2 regions of the Ureibacillus sp. FSL W8-0352 genome follow, and region 1 is predicted to be linked to the other one. Evidence: predicted binding sites of a transcription regulator. Region 1 holds the regulator's gene; the other holds the start of a gene.
What was found. The regulator LexA, encoded in region 1, represses DNA repair genes until DNA is damaged. The targets are predictions, from matches to a motif close to CGAACATATGTTCG.
Positions count from the first base shown of each region.

Region 1 (16,669 bases):
ATGAAAAGTTCGACTTAGACGCTGTTGTCAAAATGGTTCGTTCAGTTATTGGAGAAGATGCAAAATTAGGGATTCATGGTGAGTCGATGGGTGCTGCAACCATGATTTTATATGCAGGTACGGTTGGAAATCATGTAGATTTTTATATTTCGGACTGCGCTTTTTCTGATTTTGAAGAATTATTGCGTCACATCGTCAAAAATTCAACCCGCATCAATCCTGATATTCCTATTCATTTAGCGGATTTCTTTATTCGTTTCCGAGATGGCTATCGCTTTAAACATCTCACACCGAAAGAAGCAGTAAAAAATATTAAGAAACCTATGCTATTTATTCATAGCATTCCAGATACATTCATTCCTTGTAAAATGACAGAAGAAATGTATGAATTGAAGAATGGCCCAAAAGCATTAAAACTATTTGAGATGGGAGCTCATGCCCAATCATTTAATGAAAACCCAAGAGAATACGAAGAAACGGTTCGCGAGTTCTTAGAGAAATATATATATTAGAGAGGTTTGATTAGCATCAAATTCTTTTCCTATACTTCTTTTGTATTTAATTCGGACAAAAGAAAACAAGCCCTGGATTGATAAAGCTTCTAATGAGGGCTTGTGTAGAATCCAGCGCCATTATAGATGGATTTAGTGCAATAGTTTCCCTTTTTATGTATATTTCAAATCCTCATATGCTGAAAATCCATCAGCTAGTGTATTTATCTCACCAACTTGTGCACTTACTTCTCTTGCTCGTGCATTTCTCTCACCAACTCGTGCACTTAGCTCAATCGCTTGTGCATATAACCACTAGCTTGTGCATTTACTTCTCTTGCTCGTGCATTTCTCTCACCAACTCGTGCACTTAGCTCAATCGCTTGTGCATATAACCACTAGCTTGTGCATTTAGCTCACTCACTTGTGCATATAACCACTAGCTTGTGCATTTAGCTCACTCTCTTGTGCATATAACCACTAGCTTGTGCATTTAGCTCACTCTCTTGTGCATATAACCACTAGCTTGTGCATTTAGCTCGCTCGCTTGTGCATATAACCACTAGCTTGTGCATTGATCATACCCGCAAGAGCAGATACATACCAATCTCGTGCATATCATTCATCAACTCTGCAAAAAACTCACACGTATAATACAATCATATCTGCATAGATCTCCTCAACTGCAAATACACTATGACCAATGCATAAACCTCATCAATCCACAATAAAAAAAGGTTATCCCTTTCCAGAATAATTCCGATACAGGACAACCTTGTATGATTATTTTTGTTTTTCTTGAATTTTATTTAATTGAGCCATCATTTGACGAACTTGTTTTTCAGATGGTTTACGGCCCATTTGTGCCATCATTACACGAATCATTTGTTCATTAATTGGTGGGTTTTCTTTTAAATATTTCATCATTGATTGACGAGCTAGGAAGAATCCTAACGCAACGCCAGCTACTAACGCAATAATAATTAATAATATCGCTAGCCAAGTTTCCAAAATACTTACCTCCCTCTCAACTTTTCCCGAGAAAAACTTTACTCTCCACGATGGATTATACACTATCCATAACAGCGATTCTAGTTTTTCCCGAATTTTTCTAAACCCATACACTTTGCATACCTTATGTATTTTAACCAAATTCCTCTATAATATAAAGATATTTTTCCAAAATAAAATATTTTTAATTTTCATACTTTATTAAAATGATACCTTTTCCAACTCAAAAAAATCCGAACTTATTTGAAACTCTCTGTACTAGAGTTTCAAATATTGTTCGGATGCTGTGATCATTCAAAATTCGTTATTTCGAATTTTCAGTAATCCATTGTTCAATAAATGGATAGTTTTCAGCTACGGCGCGTTTACCAGTAATAACCGAAACGTGTCCAGCATTAACAACATGCAATGTTTTATTTTTGCTGGAGACTTTATCATTCAACGGTTCAATTTGTTGCGGTAACACAATATTATCGCGAGTGGCAACAATATTTAATAAGTTCGCTGTAATGTTTGACAATAATACTCTTTCACCACGAACTTCTAATTCATCGTTATTCAATTTGTTTTCTTGGTAAAAATTGCGTATCCATTGGCGATATGCCTCACCCGGAAATGGCACACCATCATTTAGCCATTTTTGCATTAGCTTCCAGTTTAAAATTTTCTCTTCATTTTCAATATTAGAAGCAACATTGACGTAAACACCTACAGTATTTGAAAGTGGATTTAATAATTTATTACCAAAATCAATGAATTCAAACGGTACATTTCCGAAAGTTTCTACAATATTATCTAATTTGAAGTAGCGTTTATCTAACCAATTTGTATAAAGTCCGGCATCTTCGAAATCAATTGGACTTGTTAACAAGACTACATTGCGAATCGGCAATTTCTTTTGATAAAGAGCAGTAAAAATCGCCGTCATCGTTCCGCCCATGCAATACCCAAACATCGTGATTTCTTTTGCGCCAGAATGTTTTAGCACTTTTTTTACAGCCCGTGGTATATAATCAACAATATAATCTTCTAATTTCATATGGCGGTCCTCGAAACCAGCCGTACCCCAATCTAGTAAATATACATCATGGCCGCGGTCTGTTAAATACTCTATAAAACTATTCCCAGGGTACAAATCTAATATATAAGGTTTATTAATGAGTGCATAAATCATTAAAATTGGCACTTTATTCGTTTTTACTTTATTTGGCTGATAACGATATAATTTCGCTTTATTTTTTGTCCAGATCATTTCTTTTGGCGTTTGACCCACTTGAGGTTCTGGATCGGTAAATAATACTTTATTGAAACGTTGCAATTTTTCGAAATCTTTGTTTTTAGGCAAACTTTCAAACCATTCTTTTAATGGTGTTGTATCAACAGTAACCACAAAATCCCTCCCAACAATTGTTCCAATTAAACGATTTACATATATAGACCACCGTTTACAGCAATCGCTTGACCTGTTACATAGTCTGCTTGAACAAGATATAACACCGCTTGAGCAACTTCGCTCGGCAGTCCTAATCGTTTCATTGGAACTTTTTCTACAATATTATTCAGTACTTTTTCCGGCATAGCAGCTACCATTTCCGTTCCGATGTATCCAGGGCACACTGCATTCACCGTAATACCTTTGGAAGCAGTTTCTAATGCTAAAGATTTCGTAAAACCTAAAATCCCTGCTTTTGTCGCTGAATAGTTAGTTTGTCCAAAGGCACCAGCTTGGCCTACGATGGAGCTAATCGTTACAATGCGGCCATCATTTTGCTCTAACATATGTTGGATGACTGATTTCGTTGCATTGAACACACCATTTAAGTTTACATTGATTACGGCATCCCAGTCTTCTTTTGACATATTTTTAAATGTTCGATCTTTTGTAATTCCTGCATTGTTTATTAAAATATCAATTTTTCCAAACTTCTCTATTACTTCTGCTGCTAGTTTTTCAGTATCATCAAAAACGGATACATCCGCTTGAAGGGCATGGAATTTGCCGCCTTCTTCTTCAATTACTTTCGCAACATCTTCAATTTGTTTTGGGCTGTTATTATATGTGCCAATAACCGTTGCACCATTTCTGGCTAACACCTTTGCAATCTCTGCACCAATTCCACGGGATGCACCAGTTACAATTGCCACTTTTCCTTCCAATGGTTTTAATGAATTCACTTTTTCTACTTCAAATACTGTAGTTGTCATAAAACAGTCTCCCTTTCTGAATATATTTTTATCTAAAGATTATTTTGAAACCGTTTTGTTTGCTGTTGCCGCTACAGTAGCATTTGAGTCTGATATTGATTCAATCGACTTATTTAATAATTCAATGACCTTATCGAGTTTCTTTTCTAATGAAGAAACGGATTTTTTCAGAGCATCCATTTCTTTTACTAAGCGCTCTTCTTTCTCATCTATTTCATCTTCCAATTGATCAATTTTTGAATCAACATCAATAATGAGGGAAGCCACATTGGCAATTTCATCACGTGATGGTATATTTGTTTGTTTTAAATAGCTTTCCGTCATTTTATTGACAAGTTCTTGAAATTGAACATATTGACTTTGAATTTGTCCTAAACTTTCAGCAAAAGATTTTTTCTCTAGTGTTTCTTGAATGGCATCATGCCATGCACTTTCTGTTTTGTTATAGATTTCTTTCCATAAAGAAAAAACATCAAAGGTTGATTGGGTCAACGAAGATCATCTCCTCTACAAATCTTTTTATTTTTTTCATAACATATTTCAATATATTATTTATGCAGAAATTTCATTCTTATGAAAAATTTACAAATTTATGAATTTTTTGTAATAAAATAAATAATTTCAAATAAAAACAGTTGACAACAAATACATCTATGTGTAAATTACATATATAAGTAAATATCAGAGGGCGGTGTAAAAATATTGGTATCGAAAGATGAAAAAAAGAAACCGAAAAGTCCAAGTATTGGAGCGCCGAAAAACTTTTTAATCCCCATCATGTTGTTACATTTACGTGAATTTAACACTCATGGTTATGAACTGATGGAGAAAATTACAAAGTTTGGCATTGAATCATTGGATCACGGAAATTTTTATCGCCTATTAAGACAGCTTGAAAAAGAGAATTTAGTAACTTCTGTTTGGGATACAAGTTCTGGAGGACCAGCAAAACGCATTTATTCCATTACAGAAGCTGGCGAAAAATATTTAGATATGTGGGCTAATTCTTTAAGTGAATATCAACGTTTATTAAATCAATTTTTCAATTTATATAATCCATTTTTCACACCAAATACGACATCGAAACGATTAGAAGAACAATTCGCAGCAACTCCTCAAGCAACAGACGTACCAACCAAAGAAAAAACATCTACGAAAACCACTTCAACGAAAGCAAAATCCACAGCATCCACGACAAAACCTAAATCCACTCGTACTCGCAAAACAAAAGCACAAAGTTCCAATGCACCAGAAGAGCAACCACAATCTTAAATTTTTGGATGTAATGCATGAAAATGCATTCATTATAAATATAAAGTCTGCTTACATTAAAGGAGGAAATCAAGTAATGGCAAAAGAGCAACTTGCAAAAGGTGTAGATTTAGTATGGGACAGCTGGGTAAATAGCTTAAAGACGATTGAAAAAGTCCAAGAAGACTTTGAAAAAAGAGCTCTACAAACATTTAACGTACAAAAGGAATTTATTGAATCTTCCGTAAATGCCATTAATGCCATTGAAGAAGAAGGGAGAAAAGCTTCAAGAGAATGGCAAGAAAGACTTGAAAATAGCTTCAAAGAATTAGGTAAAGAAGGTCAATTCGATGACATTTCAAAATGGTTGGAAAGCGTTCAAGAAATTACAGACAAAGCACAAAATTTAGCTTGGAAACCAAACAACGCACTTCTTGATTTATTTACAAATGCGCAAAAACAAATCGAAATAACACTTCAACAAGCAATCGAGCAACAAAAACAAGAACGCATTGAAACATTAAATAAAATTGAAGAAATTGCTAATCAATTAAAAGAAACTCATAAAAAATTGTTGGCAGTTGCAGAATAATTTTTCCTACTAAACTTATAGTTAAATCCCCTTTTAATTAAAAAAATCCCCTAACTCCTCATTGAAACCCTGTTGTCCCATGTTGCCAACAGGGTTTTTCATTTCATTCTAATACGACGCATATTTCACCGGCTTTAACCAACCACATTCATGTTCCTCTTTATTAAATGCAAGAAAAGAATCATTCATTTGGCTTAAACTTTGGAACAAATCTAAATCAAGCATTCGCGATCCTTCACAAATGGCTTCAATATAATATTCGAACACTTTAATTTTAATTCGGCCTTTTAATTTATGTTCAAACCCTAAGTAATCATCCATCCAATGCATTTCAGGAAAAGATTTTTGAAGATGCTGATAAATTTTTCCCTCTACATCCCCTTCAATTGGTTCGCATAGATAACTTAATTGTTTTCTTGTAGAGGACTCCTGTTGATCATCTATTTTTGCAACCATTTCTAGCAGCATTCTTTCCCTTCCAAAAACGAATGATTGATATTGTTTTTTTATGATGAATATTGAATATATTCTCATCTGTCTGTCCTCCTCCCTAATCTCATTATAATTGAAAGATTTTGAATTTTTTGTCAAACCTTGTCCCAATTATCGATATTTTTTTGCCAAATTCCGATAAAATCTTTCTTCTATTTTTATATTCCAAATCTCGGTCTTGAGTCTTAGTCGAAAATACAATTCAAGGTCATTTTGAGAAATAGTGATGCATTGTAACATTAAGGTACAAACGAGAAAGGAGAATGAAAATGAAAAAATTACTCTTATTGCTTGCAGCAGTGGTTCTAGTATTCATTATCCTTGGAACATTAGGACCTTTGTTAGGGCTAGCTTTTGCCTTAGCTTTTGTATTCCTAGGAATGCACTATTACGTTAAAAGTAATTCTGTTTTTAGCAAGGTGATTTGGATATTCATTGGTTTAATTGGATTATTGATGGCTGTATCCAATATCCCTGCTTTAGTTGGTCTTGTAGCAATCGTCCTCTTATATGCGCTATATAAAAAATGGAAAAATGAAGATATTACACTTCCTATCAAAGAAGAGGATGATCCTTTCACAAACTTTGAAAATGAATGGTCAAAAATTACAAAATAAGGAGAGATTTTAAATGATGAGTTTATTAAAACGTTTCCGCTATACATTAGAAGCAGATTTACATGCACTGTTTGACAAAAAAGAAGCGAAAAATCCAATTGCTATGTTAAATCAATATATTCGCGAAGCTGAAAAACAAACAGAACAAACAGGGAAACTATTAGAAAGACAAAGATTATTAAAAGAAGAATTGGAACAAAATTTAAAAGAAACTGGCAAAATGCTGGAGAGAAGAACAAATCAATTGGAGTTAGCAAAAGCTAGCGGTGAAGAAGATTTAATTCTCTTTGCGACACAAGAAGTGGAAACTTACAAAAGCCGCCAAATGACATTACAAGAAAGCTTAAATCAAGCGAATGAGGAAGTCATTCAATTAGAACAAAAATTTGAAATGATGAAGCATAAGATTCAAGATATGAAAGTTCGACAACTGCAATTAATGGGGAAAGAAAATGTCGTGCGAGCGAATGTAAAGATGAATCGTGTATTAAATTCTGAAGATATGAACTTCCATGAGCTATCAACTTATATTGATCAACTATCAAATAAAATTGAGAAAAACTACGAATATACTCAACTCGAAACTCGCTTAGCCCTATTAGAACAACAATCAACCAAAAATAACGATGAAACATCGATACTCTCATTAAAGGAATAATCGAACATGCTATAATGAAAAAGATAAGAAATTAAGAAGGGAATTTTCTCCCTTCTTTATTATTATTAAACATTTATCGTGCAACATGAAGGAGGAACCACGTTGAAAAGTTTGACGACGAAGCAGTTAACAACCATTTTTATTATGATGTTGCTTATTGTTTTTGCGGAGCTAACCATTTTCAATAACGGTGGTGCCTTCTTTCTAATTATTGGTGCATTTCTTCTTTATAAAAGTTTTGTAAAAGAGAAAAAGCTGTATTTTTGGTTAGGTGCTTTTTTTATCTTTTTAGCTATTATCACCATTTGGAGTTTGCGATTCTTTATCGTCTGCGTAATCATTTATATTCTCTTTAAACATTTAACAAAACATCATAAAGAAGTAACCATATTAGCAAAAGACTTTGAATTAGGGACAGTTCAGAAAAATGATTTTCTACACACCTCATCCATTCCAATGGAAAATTATAAATGGCAAGATATCCAAATCCAAAACTTTTTAGGCGATTACACGATTGATGTGACAGAAACGATTTTACCAACAGGTACTTCTGTCATAACGATTCGCCAAGGGATAGGAAAAATAAAAATTATTTTACCTTATGAAATTCCTTTCCGCATTCAATATTCTACTCTAATTGGTGAGGCAAAATTATTGCATTATTCACCGAAAAGATTGTGGAATGAACGGCTTGTTTTTGAAGATGGTGACCCGAATGAAGCAAAACGAAAACTAGTTATTCATGTGGCTACTTGGCTTGGGGATGTGGAGGTGATTCGGAAATGATTTCACTGATATTCCGCACCTTTACGATTTCACTGATTATTTTAGGTATGTTTTTTGGACTTTTCTATTTATTATATGGTGTACCAAATGAAACAACTTGGAGTCCTATATGGGAAAATTATTATAACGAGCTGCCGCTTTTTGCAATTATTGTAATTGGTACGTTCATTATCAGCTTTTTCATAAGCTTATGGTGGATGATTGTAGAAAAATCAAAAGAATTCACTACATTACATTATGTAAAGCAATTGGCTGAGCCTGAGCTAACTGTTAAACGAAACGTTTCCTATCCACTCCGAAAAGCTTTAATTGAAACGAATGAATTAATCGAAACGCAACGAAAAAGTCTGCAACGTTTATCCAATGAAAAAGCAGAAGCAAGTGACAAAATCATTCAGGAACGTATTATCGCAGAAAGACAAAGACTTGCAAGGGAACTTCATGATTCCGTTTCTCAACAATTGTTTGCTGCGTCGATGTTGTTATCTTCCATAACAGAAACGGAGACTCCACCGGATAATGCAAAACATACGCTAATACAAATTGAAAAAATGGTGCAGCAAGCCCAATTAGAAATGCGTGCATTGTTATTACATCTCCGACCAATCGCATTAAAAAACAATACCCTTGCTCAAGGGTTAAAAGAATTAATTAACGAATTAAAGCAAAAAGTCAACGTTGAAATTGAATATGAAATTGAAGAGATTCAGCTTTCAAAAGCTGAGGAAGACCATTTATTCCGCATCGCTCAAGAAGCGTTATCGAATACGTTGCGCCATGCAAAAGCAACGGAAGTGGAACTGCTACTGATCGAAAGAGATCAACTGGCAATATTAAGAATTCAAGACAATGGCCGCGGATTTGATATGAATAAAGAATCCAATACGACTTCTTATGGATTACGAAACATCGCGGAGCGTGCTGTGGAAATTGGAGGAAAATATAAAATAGTTTCGGTGCCTGGCGAAGGAACCATTGTTGAAGTAAAAGTACCATTGAAAGCACAAGATGAGATGGAAGAAAAGATTTCACTTGATGAAATACGGGAAAAGCATTTGATGGAACAGAAAAATTCGGGAGGTGAATCAGATGATTAAAGTATTCATTGCCGATGATCATGAGATGGTTCGCATCGGTGTCTCTGCATACCTATCAGCCCAATCAGATATGACCGTTGTCGGAGAAGCAAGTAATGGTCAAGAGGCAGTGGAAAAAATTCTCCAGCTTAAGCCTGACATTGATATTATCTTGATGGATAATGTGATGCCAGTTATGAACGGTGCTGAAGCGACGAAAGTAATTTTAAAAGCATGGCCGGAAGCAAAAGTTATGATGGTGACAAGTTTTCTTGATGATGATAAAGTTTACCCTGCACTAGAAGCTGGCGCTATCAGCTACATTTTAAAAACTTCCAATGCCAAACAAATTGCAGAAGCGATTCGAAAAACCGTTAGTGGCGAATCCGTTTTGGAGCCTGAAGTCACTTCAAAGATGATTAACCGGATGCGAAATACAAATAGCCATCCCCTTCATGAACAATTAACTGATCGGGAAATGGAAGTATTATTACTTATAGCCCAAGGTAAATCAAATCAAGAAATTGCAGATGAATTATTTATCGCTTTGAAAACCGTAAAAACGCACGTGAGCAATATCTTATCGAAATTGGAAGTTCAAGACAGAACCCAAGCAGTGGTATATGCATTCCAAAATGGGCTGGTGAAATAACGCGTTACGGGGTGTTTAGAAAGTTGTATGCTTTCTGGGCATCCTTGCTTCTTCTATGCTCCCCCGCTAGTCGAACGAATTCCCACGATTCTTTCAAATAAACTCAAAATGTCCTTTCAAGGTTCGCCTAAGGAAATTTACTTTAAATTCTTCTATTTCACTAAAAAAAGAGGATACCCTCTATATAGAAGATATCCTTCTTTCACCATTATAATGCTTTTACTTTTGCCACTACATTGTCGACAGTAAATCCGTATTTTTCCATTACCACTTCTCCTGGGGCACTTGCACCGAACTTATCAATCGCAAGTACATCTCCTTCAGTGCCAACATATTTATGCCAGCCTAAAGAAGAACCCATTTCAATAGCCAATCGTTTTGTCACCGCTTTTGGCAACACAGATTCTTTATATTCATCAGATTGCTGTTCAAATCGATCAACAGACGGCATCGATACAACCGATACATCGATACCATCTTCACGTAATTTCTCTTGGGCTTTCACCGCTAATGCTACTTCAGAACCTGTAGCGATTAGAATAGCATCGGGTGTATCTTTTGTCGCTGGTGATACGACATATGCACCTTTTGCAACACCTTCTTTAGCTAGAGCTGCTGTATTTTCAAGCACAGGCAAGTTTTGGCGTGAAAGCACTAAAATTGTTGGTTGATTTGTTGATTGAATGGCAAGTCTCCATGCTTCTTTTGATTCATTTGCATCAGCAGGGCGAATTACAGAAACATTTGGCATAGCACGGAAAGATGCTAAATGTTCAATTGGCTCATGTGTTGGCCCATCTTCTCCTACAGCGATTGAGTCGTGCGTGAACACATAAGTAACTGGTAGTCCCATCAATGCAGATAAGCGAACTGCTGGTCGAATATAATCAGAGAAGACGAAGAATGTACCACCAAATACTCTTAAACCACCATGTAGCGCCATACCGTTTAAAGCTGCACCCATCGCAAACTCGCGCACGCCAAACCAAATATTGCGACCTTCAGGTGTTTGCGCTGAAAAATCGCCTCCACCTTTAATTGTTGTTTTGTTAGAACCAGCAAGGTCGGCACTTCCTCCAAAGAAATAAGGCACTTTTTTCGCTAATGCATTAATTACATCGCCAGAAGATGAACGAGTCGCAATAGATTTTCCAGGCTCATATGCAGGAATCTCTTCATCAAAATCTTCTGGAAGTTCATTATTCATAGCTTTCATAAATTGCTCTGCTAATTCTGGATATTCCTTTTTATAGTTTTCAAATTTCTCGTTCCATTCTGCCTCAGCCTGTACACCGTTTACTTCAGCAGCTGCTTTGAATGTTTCATACACTTCTTCCGGAATTTCAAACGGCTCGTGCTTCCAGCCATAGAATTCCTTCGTTAACTGAACTTCGTCAGCTCCAAGTGGTGCACCGTGAACATCGGATTTTCCAGATTTATTTGGTGAACCATAACCAATTACTGTTTTTATTTCAATTAATGTTGGTTTCCCTTTTGACTGCTTTGCTTGTGCAATGGCGTCATTAATTGCATCCACATCTGTGCCATCTTCTACACGAATATAGTTCCATCCACAAGCTTCAAAACGCTTTTGAATGTTTTCAGAGAAGGCTTTTGAAAGATCGCCGTCTAATGAAATATCATTTGAATCGTACAGTAAGATTAATTTTTCAAGTTGTAAATGTCCTGCTAATGAAATAGCTTCGCCAGCAACGCCTTCCATTAAATCTCCATCACCGCAAAGAGCAAAAGTATAATGATCTACTATTTCATGACTAGGTTTATTGTATATAGCTGCTAAGTGACGTTCAGCCATCGCCATACCAACAGCCATTGCAATACCTTGTCCAAGTGGGCCAGTTGTTGCTTCAACCCCTACTGTGTGACCGTACTCAGGATGCCCAGGCGTTTTTGAACCCCATTGGCGGAAATTTTTGATTTCTTCCATATCTAAGCCATATCCACCTAAATGGAGAAGGCTGTATAATAACATGGAACCGTGTCCTGCGGAAAGAATAAAGCGGTCGCGGTTAAACCATTTTGGGTTTTTTGGATTATGGCGCATTTGTTTCGTCCATAATGTGTATGCCATTGGAGCTGCACCCATTGGAAGACCTGGATGCCCAGAGTTCGCTTTTTCAATGGCGTCAATTGATAAAGTTCGGATTGCGTTAATTGCGAGTAAATCCGCTGTAGTCGTCATATGATTGACATCCTTTCTCGTGCTAAATATTTGTTCCGTATTCAGTTTAGACAACATTTACAGAGAAAACAATCTAATTTTTAGGAATGTCATATTTTTTACTTTAGATAGCAATATACTTATAACTCGTTAATTTAATTTATTGCGGCGAAGCTGTTTTATTTTATCCGGTGTGACATCGTTACCTTCGATATCATATACTTGCACATTTTCAATCGTCTTTCTAAATGACTCACGGAAAGCCTCTAAATATTCTTTCCTTAACATTGTGCGCTCTTTCGCTTCTTCTTCTGTTAATTTGCCCTCCTTCGCTTTTCTCGTCAATTCATTGATGCGGGCAATTTTTTCTTTAGACAACATTCCATTCACACCTTTCCTTTTCAATACATAAAAGGATATGCAAAAAAGACTCGAAGTGCAAGTAGATTAATCTTCGAGTCTTTCTTTATATTCCATATATCTGCGATGAACAGTTGCTTTACTTACCTCATATCCTAAACCTCTCAAAATTGAAGCAATTTCTTGGAATGTTAACCCCTTTTCCCGTAAATTGACAACTTCTTCAATCGGAACATCAATCCGTTCTCTCCCTTCACGTTTATGTTTATTTTTAAAATTCCGTTCAGGGCGATATCCGTTTTCCACTGCTCGACGCATTCCTCGTTTTATTTTGGCATTATGTATTTTCCGCTGATATTCTTCAACAATAGCTAAAATTTCTAACAGCATCGTATCCATTTCATTCATTGTTAATGGACCGGCATCATTAAGAGAAAATATTTCTATATCGCTTTTTTTTAGCAAATGCAATACTGCAACGCGGGCATGTCCACGGCCTAAACGCGTTTCATCTTGAACGAAAACACTTCCAATATTGTGTTCCACAATATAATCCATCATTTCGAGCAACCCTTCTCGGTTTACATCATATCCGCTATGTTGATCTTCGAAAATATTGACTACTTGAAACCCTAATTGTTGGGCATAGATTGAGAGTTCCTCTTTTTGTCGTTCTAATGAAGTTTCTTGCTCGTTTTTTTCAGTGCTTACCCTTGCATATATAACCGCTTTATTTTCTTTCATTGTCTTTTACAGCTACCTTTATTGATTGAATTTCTTCTTCATTCATCGCAATATAGATTGCATCTTTCGGAATAGGAATCATTAATGTCTCACCTGCAATGATATAATCAACGTTGATGTTGTTTTCCTTCGCTACTGTTCGAATCCATTCCTCCGTCGTCATATATCCTTTATAGCGCTCTGCTAATGTCCAAAGCGTATCGCCTTCTTTAATTGTAATTTGTTCAAACGTCATATCTCCATCATCTGTAATGAAAATATAAGCAATAATGAGTAATGTTACAATAGATAGAATTTTAATATAATGATTCTTCTCTAACCAACTCATTTTCCGTTCCCCTTTTCTCGAATGTTTGTTCGGAATATCTGTTCTTAATATAATACGAACGTACGTTTTTGTCAATAGGTTTTTCGAACTTGTGTTTGCATTGTTCGAGATGTGCTGTTATACTATATGTAAAATATGTAAAACTATTCACATTAGAGGTGACCAACATGGAGAAATTATCAAAAAGACAAAAGGATATTTTAGAATTTATAAAAGAGGAAGTTCGAGCAAAAGGGTATCCTCCATCCGTTCGCGAAATAGGTGAAGCAGTTGGGCTTGCCTCTAGCTCAACAGTACACGGTCACCTTACGCGCCTAGAACAAAAAGGATATATTCGGAGAGATCCTACTAAACCTCGAGCAATAGAAATATTGGATAGTGACGAAGTGGTTCAAAAACAGCCAGTTGTCCATGTGCCATTAGTCGGTAGAGTAACTGCTGGTAGTCCAATTACAGCGATTGAAAATATAGAAGAATATTTTCCGCTACCTGCTACATACGGAACAAGTGAAGATCAGCTGTTCATGCTAGAAGTAATGGGAGATTCGATGATTGAAGCCGGTATTTTAGATGGAGATTACGTCGTTGTGAAAAAGGCATCTACTGCAAACAACGGAGAAATTGTAGTTGCCATGACGGAAGAAAATGAAGCGACTGTGAAACGATTTTATAAAGAAAAGAATTATTTCCGCTTACAACCTGAAAACTCTTCTATGGAACCAATCATTGTCGATAATGTCACGATTTTAGGAATTGTAGTTGGTTTATATAGAAAATTTCATTAATTACTAGAAAAACTCGCAAACTATTCATCTGAATGCGAGTTTTCTTCATTATTATTCTTTTGTACAAGCAGCAACAAATGCTTTGAATAATTTTATTGCTCCTTCCTCACCATTAAAAGCCAGCTCTTCTGGATGCCATTGAACACCGATGCAAAATGGTGAAGTTTTATGTTCTACCGCTTCCACGATACCGTCGCTAGCCACTCCGACAATTGTCAGGTCTTCTGCAATTTCTTTTACAGCTTGATGATGGAAGGAATTCACTGCTATTTTTGTGGAGCTTACAACTTGCTGCAATTTACACTTATCTTGAAGATGAACAAAATGGGATGTTTCGGAACGATGAGAATTTTGGGTATGCAGAAGAATTTCTTTTTCATTTTGTGAGTAAATATCTTGGATAATTGTCCCACCTAGCGCTACGTTTAACACTTGCAATCCACGGCAAATTGCAAGAATCGGGATATTTCGTTGAAGTGCAATCTTTGTCCATTGAATTTCCCTTTCGTCACGCTTTGTTACAACTCTCCCCAATTTTGGAAGCGGTTCTTCACCAAAAAAAATGGGATTGATATCTCCTCCTCCTGTGAGCAATAATCCATCGATTTTATTTATCAATTGTTCTCCATCTTCTTCTGAAATATAAGGAAGGCAAATTGGAATTCCACCTGCATTGAGAACGGCTTGCACGTATGAATCATTTACCCGATATGTTCCCCCCTCCCAATCCATTGTTATACCTATAATTGGTTTCATATAGTCATCCCCCTTGCCATTATATTATGTAATATATTTTATTATATTTGAATTGTATAGGAATATTTTGGTATTTTTTGAGTATTCATTTTATAGGAGACTCTTTGCATAATTGTGAATCTTTACACAAGCGAAACGAATTATTTGCTCCTGATACTTCATATCTGCGCAAGTGGGCACCCTTTTCGCACAAGAATACTCTATCTACACTAGTGGGCACTCTAAACATGTTGTTTTTTTTATCTGCTCAAGTGGACACCCCTTTTATACACACATGTTGGTATTATTTGCACTTTATTCGCACAAGTGGCTGTTCTATCTACACAAGCAAGTACTCTATTCGCACAAGTGGCTGTTCTATCTACACAAGCGGGTACTCTATCTGCACATGTTGGTACCCTATCAACACAAGCGGATACCTATTCGCACATGTTTCAACTTTATCTACACGAGCGGACACTCTATCTGCACAAGCAAGTACTTTATCCGCACGAGTTGCCACCTTATCTACACAAGCAGACACCCTATCCGCACGAGTTGCCACCTTATCTACACAAGCAGACACTCTATTCGCACATGTTTCAACTTTATCTACACAAGCAGACACTCTATCTGCACATGTTGGTACCCTATCTACACAAGCGGATACCTATCCGCACGAGTTGCCACCTTATCTACACAAGCGGACATTCTATCTGCACAAGTTGGTACCCTATCTACACAAGCAGACACCCTATCCGCACGAGTTGCCACCTTATCTACACAAGCGGACACTCTATTCGCACAAGTTGCCACCCTATCTACACAAGCAGACACCCTATTCGCACATGTTTCAACTTTATCTACACAAGCGGGTACTCTATATGCACAAGTTGGTTCCTTATCTACACAAGCGGACACTCTATTCGCACATGTTTCAACTTTATCTACACAAGCAGACACTCTATCTGCACATGTTGGTACCCTATCTACACAAGCGGATACCTATCCGCACATGTTTCAACTTTATCTACACGAGCGGGTACTCTATCTGCACAAGTTGGTTCCTTATCTACACAAGCAGACACCCTATTCGCACATGTTTCAACTTTATCTACACGAGCGAACACTCTATCTGCACAAGCAAGTACTTTATCCGCACGAGTTGCCACCTTATCTACACAAGCAGACACTCTATTCGCACATGTTTCAACTTTATCTACACAAGCAGACACTCTATCTGCACAAGCAAGTACTCTATCCGCACAAGTTGCCACCTTATCAAGCTTCCAAAACCTAACCTCACACACTATTGTTTTAACCCAAACAAAAAAGCACCACCCAAAATAGGTGATACTCTCCTTGATGAATTTTAATGAAACAACCACCAATACCACCGGATGATTGTATCGCCGTAAAAATACACGATGACCGCTGCCAATGCAATGGACGGGCCAAATGGAACAGGAGTTTTGCGACCTTGATTTCGCACCGATAACACAATCATACCGACAATCATGCCGATGACGGATGCTAAAAATAAAGTTAGCAAGGTTTTCAAAGTCCCTAAAACCAGACCGATTAAGAAAAATAGTTTAATGTCGCCGCCACCCATTCCTCCTTTTGAAATTACCGCTATCAAAAGCAATATTCCAAAACCTATCACCGCACCAAGAAAAGCATCCCACCACGGTTCAATCGGCG
Region 1 covers NZ_JBBOQT010000001.1:257,352-274,020, reverse strand. Annotated here, with positions in the region: gene NST98_RS01395 (alpha/beta hydrolase) at 1-512, shown strand, start outside; gene NST98_RS01390 (YneF family protein) at 1,275-1,502, opposite strand; gene phaC (class III poly(R)-hydroxyalkanoic acid synthase subunit PhaC) at 1,807-2,892, opposite strand; gene NST98_RS01380 (beta-ketoacyl-ACP reductase) at 2,928-3,707, opposite strand; gene NST98_RS01375 (polyhydroxyalkanoate biosynthesis repressor PhaR) at 3,747-4,199, opposite strand; gene phaQ (poly-beta-hydroxybutyrate-responsive repressor) at 4,410-4,979, shown strand; gene NST98_RS01365 (hypothetical protein) at 5,056-5,550, shown strand; gene sirA (sporulation inhibitor of replication protein SirA) at 5,659-6,084, opposite strand; gene NST98_RS01355 (lmo0954 family membrane protein) at 6,312-6,659, shown strand; gene NST98_RS01350 (PspA/IM30 family protein) at 6,673-7,317, shown strand; gene liaF (cell wall-active antibiotics response protein LiaF) at 7,420-8,103, shown strand; gene NST98_RS01340 (sensor histidine kinase) at 8,100-9,200, shown strand; gene NST98_RS01335 (response regulator transcription factor) at 9,193-9,831, shown strand; gene tkt (transketolase) at 10,040-12,034, opposite strand; gene NST98_RS01325 (DUF896 domain-containing protein) at 12,164-12,394, opposite strand; gene NST98_RS01320 (YneB family resolvase-like protein) at 12,461-13,117, opposite strand; gene yneA (cell division suppressor protein YneA) at 13,104-13,445, opposite strand; gene lexA (transcriptional repressor LexA) at 13,613-14,230, shown strand; gene NST98_RS01305 (gamma-glutamyl-gamma-aminobutyrate hydrolase family protein) at 14,282-14,986, opposite strand; gene NST98_RS01300 (hypothetical protein) at 15,348-15,593, opposite strand; gene NST98_RS01295 (hypothetical protein) at 15,955-16,242, opposite strand; gene NST98_RS01290 (prepilin peptidase) at 16,338-16,669, opposite strand, start outside.

Region 2 (16,669 bases), 530 kb from region 1:
TCTGAACCAGCAGTAAAATTCTCACCGGATCCTCGAAGAATTAATACTTTATTTTTTGGATTTTTTATAGATTGCGTAGCGATTTTTGCTAGTTGATCCCACATTTTTGCTGTCAAAGCGTTTTTTAATTGCGGTCGATGAATGGTGATAATGGCTAAACCAGCTGTTTCTTGATAGACAATTTTTGCTTCTTCTTCTTCGAGTCTCGTCGTACGAACTTGCATTCTCAATACCTCCTTTACATTAGTTTCATATTACTTGAATTAAGTAAATTATCCTACAGCTATTTCAATATTCACAATAAATTAAACAATTTTCAGAAATAATCGACAAATTTATTTAGTGAAGGGTAGGGAGGAGGAACAAAAAGAAATGAAACATTGTGATGACCATCTGCTCCAATCGTCGTAGTGATACTGCAAGCTCAATCGAGCACATATTTATATTAAATGTAGTGTTAGCCATTACAATGAATGTCTATTAATTAATATGGTTGAATATTTTTATTATAATGAAATACATAAAACATCAATAAAGGAGCATAATTATGTTGAAAAAAACAGTTTTTGAACAATTAAAACAAGCGATGAAAGAAAAAGATGTTGTGGCGAAAGGAGTTCTAACATTATTAAAATCTGCATTAGATCAAGCAGAAAAAGAAAAAGGCTCTGAACTTTCATTTGAAGAAGAAGTAGCGGTTATTAATCGTGAATTGAAACAGACTCAACAAGCGTTAGAGGGTGCAAAACAAGCGAGCCGTGAAGACTTAATTGAAAAAGAAAATCGTAAGCTGGAAATATTACAAAGCTTCTTACCAAAACAATTATCAGAAGAAGAAATTGTCAAAATTTTAGTGGACGCAGGTATTACAAAAGGAATGAATATGGGCGAGGCGATGAAAATTGCAAAACCGCTCCTTGCTGGCAAGGCTGATGGAGCAACAATCGCAAAAATGGTGAAAAGCCTCATATAAGGTTAACGAAGACTTGTTTAAATTTTTAGACAAGTCTTTCATTTTACCGTTGACAGAAAATTAAATCTGTACTATATTAGAATCAAAATAAAACAACTGTTATAGTACAATATAAAAGGGGGATATGTATGACAATTTATCAAGAAGGCTATGAGTATTATGTTTCAAAATGTGAGCAGTTTGGTCTTGAACCAATCAATTTTACAAACTTTATCGAACATTTATCTCAAGAACAGTTAGACAGATTTAATGAGCATGCACGAATAATGAAAGAACAAGTTAAATAATCAGATAAAATCGCTAGATTATAGGAAAGAGGTTAATAATTTGGATATATTTAAAATTGAAGTCGATTAAAAGCCTCACTTGTTTTGTAACAACAAGTGAGGTATTTATTTGCAAAAAATTGCAGTATGTAAAAAAATAACACCATTTTCATTAAAAATGGCGTTCAATTAAAAAGATAATGAAGCTATTCATCCAATAAATCGAGTATACGATTGTATTCGGGAGCACCAATACAATCATAGTATTGGAAAAGTAAGTCGGAATTTACTTTGATTTTATCTTTATGATTTAAATACATTTGCTCTGTTAAAAAGCGAATAATTAATGGTACCGGTTTATCGTGATTGAATTGGTTCATATGTTTTTCAATGAATTCTTCCGATAAAACACACCTTAAATTGTTTCCTAAGCATTCAAAGTCTACGTATTCTATATGCTCATTTAAAAATTCATCCGTTAAATGTTTATTATATAAACATACGATTTTCCAATCAATTTTATCTTTATATCGATTTAACCAATGGGGCTCTAAAATCGCACTAATTAATGAAATTTGTTTTGCATTGTATTTGTTAAATTGTTCATCCATTTCTTCATTTGTTGGTTTTTTATAACCCATGTCATCATATAACTGGCAAGCGAGGGAAGGAATCCCTTTTACCATGTGTTCGCTGCCAGGCCATTTAAATGGACCGCGATCAAACTCAAAAAATTGGAAATCTATTTTTTCCTCTTCTTCCTCATATTCATCTTCATCTAATAAATGAATGGTTGCATATTCACTAAAATAAGTGTCATCTTCAATAAATTCATCAATTTCATCTGCAAAATGAGGATTGATTTCTTCTTTTTTACGTATTAATTCGTCAACAATATATTTTTTAAATGAAGGAGTTAGTCTTGCGAGTACTGGATAATTATATTGCAGCGCGGCAACATCTACTAAATCTAAATGATCGATTAAATATTTTTCAGTGATTTGATCACATGCATAACATACATAAGCAAAATCTACATATTTTAAATATGGCTCAAATTCCGTTGGATGCAACTTTATTAAACTATATCTCCAGTAACAATAATCCATTATAAATTTCTTTGATAAATGCGGATTGTCTCTTTGGATTTCTTCTGCACTTGTTTCATCAATAATAGGACCGTAATGAACAGGTATGGACGTGACATCAAAATCATCAGGTATGTTTAATTGTTCAAGGGTTTTTTTCGGATTAAATCGCTTTCGACGGCTTGGATGAGTTTTGATGGTATATGTCCCGATGGAACCTCTTTCGTCTAATAAAATATAAGATAATTCTTGTTTTTGATCTCTCGTTAACTTCGTATCTTTTGGAAATTTTACAGCAGCAAAATAAGTAATATCATCAAGATTGTAATAAAATTTATATTCTCCTTCACGAGTAAATTCAGACCGCGAATTATTTTTCTTCCAATATATTAACGCGCCTAGAATGGGCGGATAATTTGAAAAATAGATGTTAGCAATAGAAAAAATATTATGAGATAAAGATTCATCATATACTGCTTTAATAAATTCGATTTTTTTAATTTTAAGCATGCTCGACCTCCATATTGTTATTATACCCTTTTAGGAATAATAACGTAGAATAAATTGTTTGAATAAATTGATGGAAAAAACAACAGTATTTCCATGTATATGTACTAATAGACTATCTTGTAAAGTTTATGAAAGTTATATCATAATCATGAATAATTTGCATTTAATTTTATTAATTTTAACAAATTCTTCATTTTCTTTGATTGAACATGAACAATAATTAAGTAAAAAATGATCATTTATAAAAAAAATCATCCACGAAAGTTTGGATGATTTTTTTATTCAAAATAGAACTTCTATAAAAATGTTTTTTAATGGAACAGCAAATATGATTAGAAAAACCAGGTTGCTAGTTTTGTAACAGAATAATTTTCCTCGAAATTTGTAAGAGAGGCAATATAACTCAAGTGGGCAGATCAAAAAATTAAGGTAGAGGAAATTCATCCTAAATAATATTGATAGTCTTTTCATTGCTGAAGAAAATATTTTCGAGTTGGTAAAAGGGAAGTGGGGAAGGGGAAGGACTAGCACGTGAAAATGATATGGTTACTCCAATTAAATTTGAAGGATTATATAAAAATTTTAGATAATACAGGAAGTTAGTGATTGTCTAATTACTGTTATTTTGCCTGTTGTTATTATTTTTATTTAATAGGAATAGGCATTTGTAGAAGGAGATTTACGTTAGATGATTTTCTATAAAAATGTGAAATTTTTTCCTTCATTTCTAGTACATATGACTCAAATCAATTATTAAAACTTGCATTTATTATAGTAACTTCAAGAATGGAGGTGAATGAAGTGATGGAAAAACACTTTAACAATTTAGGATTAGAATTCGGTGACACTATTTTGGTAGGAGGCAATGGTTTTTCAAACCAACAAGGAATCTTCATTGCATTCCAAGATAATTTCTTAGTTTGGGTAACTTTCATTAGCGGAGCAACAAGATTATTAAGTACAGATACTACTAACTTAACAATTGCTAGAGCATAATCTAGTTAAAATATAAAGGGCGTCTCAATGCAATATGTAGGCGACCTCAATTTGTCGAGCGCTAGTTACACAGTTTCTGTAACTAGCGTATTTTGATTTGAACTATAGAGCGTCAAAAGCAGTGTATATGACATAAAAAAAGATGTTGTTGTGATTTATTTACAAGTACTCTATTTTAGTCTACCATTAAAATGGTATTATTCCATAGAAAAGGTGAGTTCATTGATATATGTGTTCGATTTAGATGGGACGATTGTGTTTAATGGGCAACCGATATCAAAAACAATTCTTCAATCGTTAAAAAAGTTGAGGGAAGAAGGGCATGAAATCATTTTTGCTTCAGCGCGCCCCATTCGTGATATGCTGCCTGTAATAGATAAAGAATTTCATGATCTGACAATGATAGGCGGAAATGGTTCATTAATATGGAAAGAGGGAAAAGTGATAAAAAGTCACACATTTCCAAAGAAGGTAGTGGAAGAATTAAAAGAACTGATTAATCTGTATCAAGCTACTTATTTGATTGATGGGGAATGGAATTATGCTTATACTGGACCGAAAACACACCCAATTTTTCATAATATTGATCCAGGAAAATTAGCTAAACAAGTAAATATAGATTCTCTTGATAAAATTGTAAAAGTATTATTATTAACAGCTAATGATATGGATAAATTATCTGAACAGGTCTTAAAACTTGAAGTTTTTGTACATAGACATCACAATGAAGATGTAATAGATATTAGTCCAAAGGGGATTCATAAAGGAAGTGCTTTAAAGTCATTGGGAATTGAGGAAAATACATATATTGCATTCGGGAATGATGCAAATGATATATCGATGTTTGAACATGCATTCCATAACGTGATGATTGGTTCAAACGAACAACTAGCACCTTTTGCGAAGGAAAGTTTATCGATGCGCGGCGATGTTGAACAAGCAATCTCAGATAAAATCCTCTCATTATTATGATAACTGAACAATTGAAGTGCGTTTGAAAAGCAATTTTTAGTAGCCATTTGATGCTTATAAAGCAATAAATTTCGACCTGGAGAGAAATTTTAAAATCATATCATAAGTGGTTTGGCCTGACAAAAAGTTCGTCAGGCCATATTACTTTTATCAATAAACTCGTTTATTATATTCTTATAGAGGATGGTTCTAAAAAATCCTTTATTTATTGAAAACACTCGCTCCGAACAATTTATTAAAATCTAGTAAAAACACGTACAGCTATTATGGAGGGATAAAATGGGGAAAAGTACATTTGTCATTAAACAAAGAGCTTACTTAAAACTTTATATGCTTCATGCAGCAGAGAAGGGAAGACTTTATGGACTTCAAATATTAGAAGAATTACAAAATCATTTTAAAGATCTCGGTTATAAACCAACAAAATCTGAAATTTATAAGTCCTTGCATGAGTTGTTAAAAGAGGGCTATGTTGTTAGGGAGCCAATAACAAAAGAAGGAACAGAAATGCAGACGATTTATATTTATAGGCTGGGAGACAAAGAGAAGGTAAAAGCCTATAAAGATACGATTAAAGCTGATATCGACCGTTCAATTGCACTACTAAATAGGGCTCTAAAAGATAATTATTCCCAGAAGAGAGGTTAAATAGAAAAATCTGTATCTTACATTATGTATTATTTGATAACCCATCCTCTATTACTTATTTTAGTCCAAGCAAATCTCCGATGAATGAAATGTCTGATTTTAGAATTATTTATGACATACGGAACAACGGTATATAATAGTGTTTGCTGAAAAAAGCGAGAGCAATTTATAACGAAATATAATATGGAGATGGAGTATATTTTTGCTGCCACTGGAACGATCAAAACCTCAGTAGCATTTCTCTCGAGATAATAAATTTTCTACTTATAATATATAGGTGGCCAAACATATCAATTTTAGTTTTGATAAGTAAAGATTGATGTTGGGAAATCACTTATATTTACGGTTAATTGGATTAAAATATCAAAAGTAAAGTGTTATTGAGGGTGATTCGTGTGTAAATCAATTAAGTAGAAAAATACTGGCAAAAATACATGTGGAAAGTCAAATTAAATAAAACTTTTGATAAACAATTAATCATCCGTCTTAATCTTTTGAAACCAACAAATTGATACTCAACCATTTATTGATTATTCAATGGGTGGGAAAGAATTCATATTTTATGGAATGAAAATAAACTAATTTTTTATTTCTGTTTTTTAGTTTACATAATATATATTATCGGAAGTTAAATCTCAAAATATAAGAATACTTGTAATAGTGAGACAGAATTGAAATAACTGTATTTATTTTACCGATTTATTAGTTTAAATTAATAAAAATTTAATAATATGAACTGTTAAATTAATAAAATGTTTCAGTTATACATAACTATTTATAGGATCATCATTATTTCACATATGTTGATCTTGTACTTTCCTATAATTGTTATTCCTTCAATAATTATTAACTTCTATTCACACCAATTTCTTCGGTCATTGTTCCTAACTTTTTTTCCCTTTTTTCTATTTTTTGTTTTTTTCATTATCCTTCATTGTTATAATATCCCGAAAATATGTAAATTAATTGTCAAATAAATAGTTCTAACATACTGCGTATTTCTTAACTTTTGAAAAAAATTTCTCTTTTAATCTTGTTTTTTACTAAAAAAAATTGGAATATTTATAGAAAAAAGTTGTTGCAATTTTTTGAACTGTTAAATAAAATTAAAATTGTAAAATTCTTAAAAAAGAATTTTGCGCACACAAAGCAGCAAAAAAAATCAAAAATAAGGGGGTATGTTTATGGCGAAAGATAGCGGAAAGCAAATTGATTACGAAAGAATCGCCAAAATGGAATCGTTCAGACAGTTATCTAGAAAGAAAAACTCATTTCTCTGGACGATGGCAGTAATTTTCTTTGTCTTATACATGCTTCTTCCAGTTTTAACATCGTACACAGAAATTTTGCATCAAAAAGCAATTGGAGAAATTACGTGGGTATGGTTCTATTCATTTGGTCTCTTTATAATGGTTTGGGGACTGGCACACTTCTATGTGGGAAGAGCGAACAAATTTGACAAAGAAGCAAGAGAAATTATTGATGAATACGAAAGAGGTGCTGGTCAATGAGTCTTACTTCTATAGTCATGTTCTTAGCTATCGTTGCTGTTACTTTGTATATTACTTATTGGGCTTCTAAAAGAACCAGCACTGCAAGTGAATTCTATACTGCTGGCGGCGGCCTTAAAGGTTGGCAAAACGGACTAGCTATCTCGGGGGATTATTTATCTGCTGCATCATTCTTAGGGATTGCAGGTTCCGTTGCTTTATATGGATATGATGGTTTCTACTTCTCCATCGGTTATTTAGTAGCTTATTTAGTTGTATTATATATTGTTGCTGAGCCTTTACGAAATCTAGGTAAATTCACTTTAGCAGACATGATTACTGCTCGTTTCGATATGGCAAAAGTTCGTGGAGCAGCTGCATTAAGTACAATTGTTATCGTATTGTTCTACATGATTGCACAGCTTGTTGGTGCAGGTGCACTTATTCAATTATTATTCGGTATTCCTTATTGGGTTTCTGTATTAATCGTTGGCGTCATGATGACAATCTATGTATTGTTCGGAGGAATGACTGCTACATCTTGGGTACAAATTATTAAAGCTGTTCTATTAATGTTTGGTACTGCAATTATTTCACTTTTAGTTTTATGGAAATTTGATTTCAGCATTATTAGAATGTTCTCTGAAATGGCTACTGCTACCGAAGCAGGTGAAGCTTATTTAAATCCTGGTATGCTTTATAAGAGCGGTATTAATACAATTTCTACATTATTAGCATTAGTATTAGGTACTGCTGGTCTTCCACACATTTTAATGCGATTCTTCACAGTTAAAGATGCTCAAACTGCACGTTCTTCAGTAATTTGGGCTACTTGGATCGTTGGTATTTTCTATGTATTAACTATCTTCTTAGGATTTGGAGCAGCTGCATTCGTTGGTAAAGAAACTATTGTTGCTGCAAACCCTGCTGGTAACATGGCTGCACCATTACTTGCTGAAGCATTAGGTGGAGATATTTTATTCTCATTCGTTTCAGCTGTTGCCTTTGCAACAATTTTAGCGGTAGTTGCAGGTCTAGTACTTTCAGGTGCTTCTGCCCTATCTCATGACATTTATGGTCAGATTGTTAAAAAAGGCAAAATTACTGAAAAAGAGCAAGTTATTGCTGCTCGTATTGGTTCATTAGTCATTTCCGTTATTTCTATTTTACTTGCATTAGGAGCTCAAACGCTTAACGTTGCGTTCTTGGTATCATTAGCATTCTGTATTGCTGCATCTGCTAATTTACCAGTAATCATTTACACAATTTACTGGAAACGATTCAATTCTAATGGTGCTGTATGGGCTATCATTGGTGGATTAATTACTGCTTTAGTTCTTGTGGCAGTTTCACCAAACGTATGGAATCCAGAACCAGGTAAAGCGATTTTCGTAGGTACGCCATTAGTATCTTTAACAAACCCAGCAATTATTTCTGTTCCAGTTGGTTTCATTTGCGGTTGGATTGGAACTATTTTATCTAAAGAAACTGATTATGCAAAATATAGCGAAGTTGAAGTTCGCGCACAAACTGGTATTTCCGTTAATAAAGTCTCTCACTAATACTAACCCTTTGATCCTTGAGTTTCATAACTCAAGGATTTTTTAATTGCATATCTTTTCCCCATTACTCCCCTACTCTTTTCTCCAATTGTTATTTTCTATTTAATTCTTATTATAGTAGAAATATTTTTATTTTTTTATTGCTAGATGGTATATATCACAAATCTGTCACATAAAGCTTTAATAACTTTAATTGGTATGCAGTGGAACATGACGGGTTTGGAGGATGTAATGTTGAAGAAAACTACCATATAAATTTGATGAAGCAACTTATCCAGCCACATATGTTGGTGAAATAAGCCAATAAAAAGGCTTTTAACAACAAAATCATTAGAAAAATAAACAATGCATTTTACTCAAAACAAAAAGAGGAAGGCAGATGAGCTTTCCTCTTTTTATCATTTTATTCAATTCGATGGTTCCCTTCCCTACTCTCTCGATAAAATAACTATTGTTAGTAAAATGCATAACGATCCAATCCAATCAATCCATCCAAAAGCAACCCCTAAGAATGCTACTGATGTTAATGTTGCGGATAATGGTTCGAAACAAGCTAGTAAACTTGTTTCCGAGGCGCTTAAATATTTTAAGCTATCTAAATAAAAATAAAATGAAAGAACGGTTCCACAAACAACGACAAATAAGAAAGCAAAGTTTGCCTCAATATGCCATTGCCCTTCAAATTGCCAAGGAGCTCTTATAATGCTAAAAACGATTCCCCCTATTAACATTCCCCAGCCAATGGTAATAAAGGATCCCCATTTTTTTAATAATTTAATTGGATAAATCGTGTAAAATGCTAAACCAAGGGCGGACAGAATCCCCCATAAAAAAGCTTCTTTTGAAATCGTTAATGTTTGAAAGTTTCCGTGTGTGACAAGCAAAAAAGTTCCAAAAAGTGCTGAAAAAACTGCAATCAGTTCTTTTAATGTTGGTAGACGTTTGGCAATAATAAGATAATACATTGTCACTAATCCTGGACCTAAGTATTGTAAAACCGTTGCTGTTGCCGCGTTTCCGTGTTTGATAGCAGCTAAATATGTATATTGAACACCGATCATACCAAATATTCCGAAAATGACTAATGGAATGGCGTCATTTTTTTGTTTCCATATGTCAAAAATATGTTTTCCTTCTTTATTATAAGCAATGATTAATAATAACAATCCAGCAAGTAGTAACCGAACAGTTGTAAACCATTCTGTGTTGATATGTAAATGTTGAAACATATATTGGGAAACAGTACCGGATATTCCCCAAAACAATGCAGCAAGAATTACTAACGCCATTCCTTTCGAACGATGTTCAATGGATAACACTAATTTCCCCATAATGATTCCCCCAAAATAAACGATGATAACAATAGTAAACCGTTTTCGAATTTTTTTCAATTTAAAAGTGGACAACTCCATAATAGAGTCATCCACAATATTATGTTCTTATTAATTATAAATCCTTTATGATTTCTTGAATAGGTTTGAGAATTTTTACAAATAATAATTCACCGTCGTTGTTTATATCGAATTTCAATGAACCATTTGAATAACGATCTGCTTTAGTGAGTTCAGAAATTGCAAATTTCTCTTGTACTTGTTTTTTCGTTGCTACAAGTACCGAATCTTCTTCATTAACAACCAAAACGTTAAAGATACGGTGAGGATTTGTTTTTAATTCTTTCAATATGACAAGACCACGTTTAGCTCGGCCTGTTCGTTCGATTTCGGAAATACTCATCCGTTTGATTGCACCTCGATGGGTAACGACAAGTACATCTTGTTTAGCATCTTTTTCAATTACATTAACTGCGGCTAATAGATCATCATCTTTTAAATTGATGCCTTTAACCCCACCTGTTTTGACACCCGTAATCGGTATTTCTTCCATGTTAAATCGTACTGTATAGCTTAAATATGATGTTAGGATAACATCCTTATCGGAAGATACAAGGTTTGCATAAATCATTTCATCGTCATTTTTTAGGTTCATTGACTTAATTGGTTTGGAGTATCGAGATACTTGATATTCAGCTAGACTCGAACGCTTCACTTGTCCTTGTTTTGATGCCGTTAATACATGTAAGTTTTCATCATCAAAGTTTTCAACGCCAATAGCACCTATTACTTTTTCGCCTTCTTCAATCGGAACAATACTTGAAATATGTTGACCTAAGTCTTTCCAACGAATATCCGGCAATTCATGAACTGGTTGATAAATGTAGTTACCTTTATTCGTGAAAATTAATAGGTAATGTTGAGTATTCAATGTCTCTTCAAATAGTAAATAATCCGATTCTTTCATTGCAATATCTTCCGGGCTTGACGCTGCATAAGATCGTAGACTTGTCCGTTTTACATAACCATCTTTTGTAACAGTCACGACAACATCTTCGCTTGGCACTAAAACGTCTAGAGACAATTTGATTTCTTTAATTTCAGCTTGGATAGTGGAACGTCGAGGCTCGTCAAACTTTTTACGCAATTCTTGGATTTCTTTTTTAATGACCTTAATTAATTCTTTTTCACTACTTAATATTTTCGATAGTTTTTCTGTTGTTTTTTGTAATTCTTCATGCTCTTTTTGGAGCTGCGTTATATCTGTATTTGTTAAACGATATAATTGCAAGTTAACAATTGCTTCTGCTTGTGCTTCAGTAAATTGGAATTTCGATTGCAAATTGTTTTTTGCATCTCGTTTATCTTTAGAAGAACGAATTGTTTGAATGACGTCATCTAAAATGGATAAAGCTTTTATCAAACCTTCAACGATATGTAATCGATCTTTTGCTTTTTGAAGGTCAAATTTCGTCCTTCTTGTTACAACATCCTTTTGATGATCGATATATGCATCTAGCATTAATGGAAGTGTCATCATTGTTGGACGCCGATTATGAATAGCAATCATATTAAAGTTATATGTGATTTGTAAGTCTGTGTTTTTATATAGATAGTTTAAAATGGCTTCTCCATCAATATCTTTCTTTAATTCAATGACAATTCGGAGTCCTGCTGTTCGGTCGGATTCATCTCGAATGTCAGCAATCCCCTCTAAACGCTTATCAAAACGCATTTCATCAATTTTCTTTACAAGTTGTGCTTTATTCACATCATAAGGGATTTCAGTGATGACAATTTGCTCTTTTCCACCTTTTATGGGTTCTATTGTTGCTTTGGAGCGAATAATAATTTTTCCTTTGCCTGTTTCATAGGCTTTTTTAATGCCATCAATCCCTTCTATGATTGCACCAGTAGGAAAATCAGGCCCCTTTATAACTGTCATTAAATCATCTACAGTACAATTTGGATGGTCTAGACGCATCAATATTCCATCTAATACTTCTGACAAGTTGTGAGGTGGTATATCTGTTGCGTAACCTGCAGAAATACCAGTAGCACCGTTTACAAGTAAGTTAGGAAGTTTAGCAGGAAGCACAGTCGGTTCAGTGTCTTGGTCATCAAAGTTTGGAACGAAATCGACTGTTTGTTTATCAATATCTTTTAGCATTTCTGCAGCTACAACGGAAAGGCGCGCTTCCGTATAACGCATTGCTGCTGGGGGGTCACCATCAACCGAACCGTTATTTCCATGCATTTCAATTAACGGATAGCGAGCTTTCCAATCTTGGCTAAGTCGTACCATTGCTTCATATACGGATGAATCCCCATGAGGATGGTAGTTACCAATAACATTACCGACTGTTTTCGCAGATTTTCGGAATGGTTTTTCATGGGTGTTCCCTTCCCTATACATCGCATAAAGAATTCTACGTTGCACAGGTTTTAATCCATCTCGAGCGTCGGGAATCGCTCGGTCTTGAATAATGTATTTACTGTAGCGACTAAAACGATCGCCAATCACGTCTTCTAAAGTTAATTCATGAAATCGTTCGGTTGACGCCATTATTCTTCCTCCTTATGTTGGATGAAATCGGTTACTAAAGTATTTGTATCTTCTTCCATACCAAAATCAACATTTGATTCTATCCATTTACGGCGAGGTTCGACTTTATCACCCATTAAAGTTGTAACGCGACGTTCTGCACGGGCGCCATCTTCAATCGTTACACGAATCAGTGTTCTCGTTTCAGGATTCATCGTCGTATCCCATAATTGGTCCGCATTCATTTCGCCAAGACCTTTATAGCGTTGGATAACATAGCCCTTCCCTACTTTTTTAATTTTTTCTTGTAATTCATTTTCAGTCCAAGCATATTCAACAACTTCGTTTTTACCACTGCCTTTTGACACTTTGTAAAGCGGTGGTAAAGCTAAATAGACTTTTCCAGCTTCAATTAATGGGCGCATGTAACGATAGAAAAATGTTAGTAGAAGAACTTGGATATGGGCACCGTCAGTATCTGCATCGGTCATTATAATAATTTTATCGTAAGCCGCATCCTCTAAATTAAAGTCAGGACCTACTCCGGCTCCGATTGTATGAATAATGGTAGCAATCTCCTCATTTTTCATAATGTCCGTAAGTTTTGCTTTTTCTGTATTAATAACTTTACCGCGGAGTGGCAATATCGCTTGGAACCTGCGATCGCGACCTTGTTTTGCAGATCCCCCTGCAGAATCACCTTCCACGAGGTATAATTCATTTTTTTCGGGATTGCGAGATTGGGCAGGTGTTAACTTCCCAGAAAGAATTGTTTTAGCTTTTTTGCCCTTTTTACCGTTTCGTGCTTCTTCCCTAGCTTTTCTCGCTGCTTCCCTCGCCTGTCCAGCTCGAATTGCTTTCCGAACAAGAGATGCGGATAATTCTGCATTTTCTTCTAAAATATATAACAATTTTTCTGATAAAACAGATTCTACAGCAGTGCGGGCTTCGGGAGTTCCAAGTTTACTTTTTGTTTGGCCCTCAAATTGTAATAACCTTTCTGGAATTCGAACGGAAATGATGGCGGAAAGTCCCTCTCTTATATCGGTACCTTCAAGGTTTTTATCTTTTTCTTTTAATAAACCGACTTTTCGTGCGTACTCATTAAAGATACGAGTTAATGCAGACTTGGCACCAGTTTCATGAGTACCGCCATCTCGAGTACGAACATTATTGACGAAGGAAAGAATAGTTTCGGAATACCCATCATTAAATTGGAAGGCAAATTCTACTTCTATATCATCATGAGTGCCTTCCACATATTTTACTGGATGGATGACATCTTTTTCTTCATTTAAATATTCAACAAATGCTTGAATTCCGTTTTCATAGCAAAATACTTCCCGCTTTCCTTCTTCCCTTTCATCAATCAGTTCAATTGTCAAACCTTTTAAGAGAAAAGCTGATTCTCGTAATCGTTCAGCTAATGTATCATAATTAAATTTTATTGTGGAAAATATCGTATCATCCGGTAAAAAGTGAACGAGTGTTCCAGTTTCTTTTGTCGTCCCAATTAATTCAAGGGTTGTTACCGGTTTTCCACCATTTTCAAAGCGTTGGCGATGAATTTGACCATCACGATAAATCGTTACTTCAAGAAACCTAGATAGAGCATTTACAACGGATGATCCCACACCGTGTAGACCACCGCTTGTTTTATATCCACCCTGACCAAATTTTCCACCAGCATGAAGCACAGTGAATATTATTTCAGGTGTTGGTTTACCTAATTTATGCATTCCTGTTGGCATTCCACGACCGTAGTCTCGAACGCTAATGGAATGATCTTTATGGATTTTGACGATGATATGTGAACCAAATCCAGCAAGGGCTTCATCCACTGCATTATCTACAATTTCATAAACTAAGTGATGAAGACCTCGGCTGTCAGTGGATCCAATATACATCCCTGGACGTTTCCGTACAGCATCCAAACCTTCTAATACTTGAATGGCATCGGCATCATATGTGATCCCTGTTTGATTTATTGCCAAATTAAATCCCTCCAAATACAAACATCCGTTCTATATCACAAATCGTACAGAGAATCGTTCCATCTGTCAATCACTAGTACATTCGAGCATCCTTTTCATTTTAACAAATTTTTGAAAAGAAAAAAGAAAATTTTTCATAAAGTGTACTTTGTACTGTTTTCATCTTAAAAATAAAAGATTGCCTAATAAATATACTTGCCAACACAATCGCTTTATTTATTTTACAAAGGATAACATATATAATAAATGAAGACATTTCTTTGATTCACGATTACACATATGATTTCCTTCCACTGTACTATATTTTTTCGCGAATAATAGAAAAAAGCGAAAATGACCTTTCTCTTATAAGAGAAAAAGTGTAAAATGATTATCGCTAATAGTAAAACGTTTATTTTGAAAGGAATCTTGGTATGATTAATGTAATAGCAGTCATTTGTGCGTATTTAATCGGTTCGATTCCGTCTGGATTATGGATTGGAAAAATCTTTTATAAAACGGATATTCGAGAATATGGAAGCGGTAACTTAGGTGCTACAAATACATTCCGCGTATTAGGAAAAAAAGCTGGAATGGTTGTTACCATCATGGATATTTTAAAAGGTACAGTAGCAACGATACTACCAATGTTTCCGTTTTTCAGTGATACGATGGTACATCCTCTTATTTTAGGAGCAATAGCCGCGGTTGGACATATGTTCCCAATCTTTGCAGGTTTTCGTGGCGGAAAAGCTGTGGCAACATCAGGCGGTGTATTGTTAGGTTATTCATGGCCGTTTTTTATAATTTTAATCATCGGCTTCTTCATCAGTTTAAAACTGACGAAAATTGTTAGTTTATCGTCAATGGTTGTATCTGTCATAGCCGTGATTTATAGCATTATTTACTGGTTACTTACTGGTGATTTCGCATTATTTATCTTAGTATTGATTTTAGCAACTTTTATATTTTATCGACATAAATCCAATATCAAACGCATCAAAGAAGGTACGGAACCGAAAGTTAAGTGGTTATAAAGTTTTTCGAAAGGATTTGGCGTAAATGAAAATTATTATTTCGGATGAAGCGTTGGCTTGGTTCAAAGAAGAGATGGAAGTAGAATCAGGTGAATACATAAGGTTTTACGCTCGTTACGGTGGTTCTTCCCCTTTCCATGAAGCTTTTTCTTTAGGAATGAACCGTGAAAAGCCTCATAATATCGGGGTTGAAACGGTTGTAGATGGCATCCATTTTTATGTTGAAAAAGATGATGAATGGTTTTTCAATAATCATGACTTATATGTTTCTATTGATTCAAAAACGGATGAATTAATTTACGACTATAAAAAATAAAAAAAGGAAGTGGATCAAAAAATCCACTTCTTTTTTACGTGCGCCCGGCATGTACATGAACTATAGGGTGTAAGTCCCGAACCCCGAAGACAGAAGTAGAGGTTAGCTCAACGCAAGGGTGTCCGTGGTGACGCGGAATCTGAAGGAAGCTGGAGGCAAAACACCGGTCCGAGGAACACGAACCTCATATAAGGCTAGGTATGATTGAGTGAGTTTGCGTAACAAAACAAAGCTCTTTCTGTCGAAGGTCATATCGAGTAAATGAGGCGGATAGATGGTGTGAAAGTGCATGTACTTACCCGGGGAGGTCTGGCGGATAGGTGAAGTTCGCTTCATAACCTACTTAGTGATAAGTAGCTGAACCGTCAGAAGTCAGCAGAGGTCATAGTATTAGTTGGTTTAGAACTACTAAGAAGGACCGAACAATTAAGAGAGAATAGCCCTTGGCATTCAGTGAGTCATGATGAACACAGAAAACGTAGTACCTCACTTGAGGAAGGAAGCGGTGAATCCCGTGGGAGACCTCTTGGAGGGTGGAGTGACCACTGGCATAAGAAGACAAGCTATTCACGGAAGTTATGAAAACTTGCGTCAATTATCTTAATTGAACCGCCGTATACGGAACCGTACGTACGGTGGTGTGAGAGGACGGGAGCTAATCACTCCCTCCTACTCGATTTTAAAATTTTTTTATATCGATAACTTCTTTTTCGTATCCAAGTGCTATTACCATTTCGTTATATGCATTTAACACTTCATTATATAAAAGGTTTACCTGCTCTTCATTTACTTCTCCATCCATCTCATAGCGTGCAGCATCAAATTGGCTACTAAATTCATTTAATTTCACTTTAAGAGTTTCTACTTGTTGCGATTGTCTCGCTTCCTCACTTGCATATGTATAAACATTAAATGAATGCTGGTTAGCAGTAAATTTTTCAATTAATTCGGTACGTTTTTTT
Region 2 covers NZ_JBBOQT010000001.1:790,936-807,604, reverse strand. Annotated here, with positions in the region: gene NST98_RS04075 (enoyl-CoA hydratase/isomerase family protein) at 1-224, opposite strand, end outside; gene NST98_RS04070 (GatB/YqeY domain-containing protein) at 548-973, shown strand; gene NST98_RS04065 (hypothetical protein) at 1,102-1,260, shown strand; gene NST98_RS04060 (hypothetical protein) at 1,446-2,837, opposite strand; gene NST98_RS04055 (hypothetical protein) at 3,639-3,833, shown strand; gene NST98_RS04050 (HAD-IIB family hydrolase) at 4,056-4,805, shown strand; gene NST98_RS04045 (helix-turn-helix transcriptional regulator) at 5,085-5,453, shown strand; gene NST98_RS04040 (DUF485 domain-containing protein) at 6,638-6,964, shown strand; gene NST98_RS04035 (solute symporter family protein) at 6,961-8,505, shown strand; gene NST98_RS04030 (DMT family transporter) at 8,934-9,836, opposite strand; gene parC (DNA topoisomerase IV subunit A) at 9,952-12,402, opposite strand; gene parE (DNA topoisomerase IV subunit B) at 12,402-14,375, opposite strand; gene plsY (glycerol-3-phosphate 1-O-acyltransferase PlsY) at 14,789-15,391, shown strand; gene NST98_RS04010 (HesB/YadR/YfhF family protein) at 15,417-15,707, shown strand; gene NST98_RS04005 (hypothetical protein) at 16,168-16,311, shown strand; gene NST98_RS04000 (hypothetical protein) at 16,387-16,669, opposite strand, start outside.
Region 2: a site for LexA is predicted at 14,394-14,407, ahead of parE (DNA topoisomerase IV subunit B). Genes of this name have one in related genera too.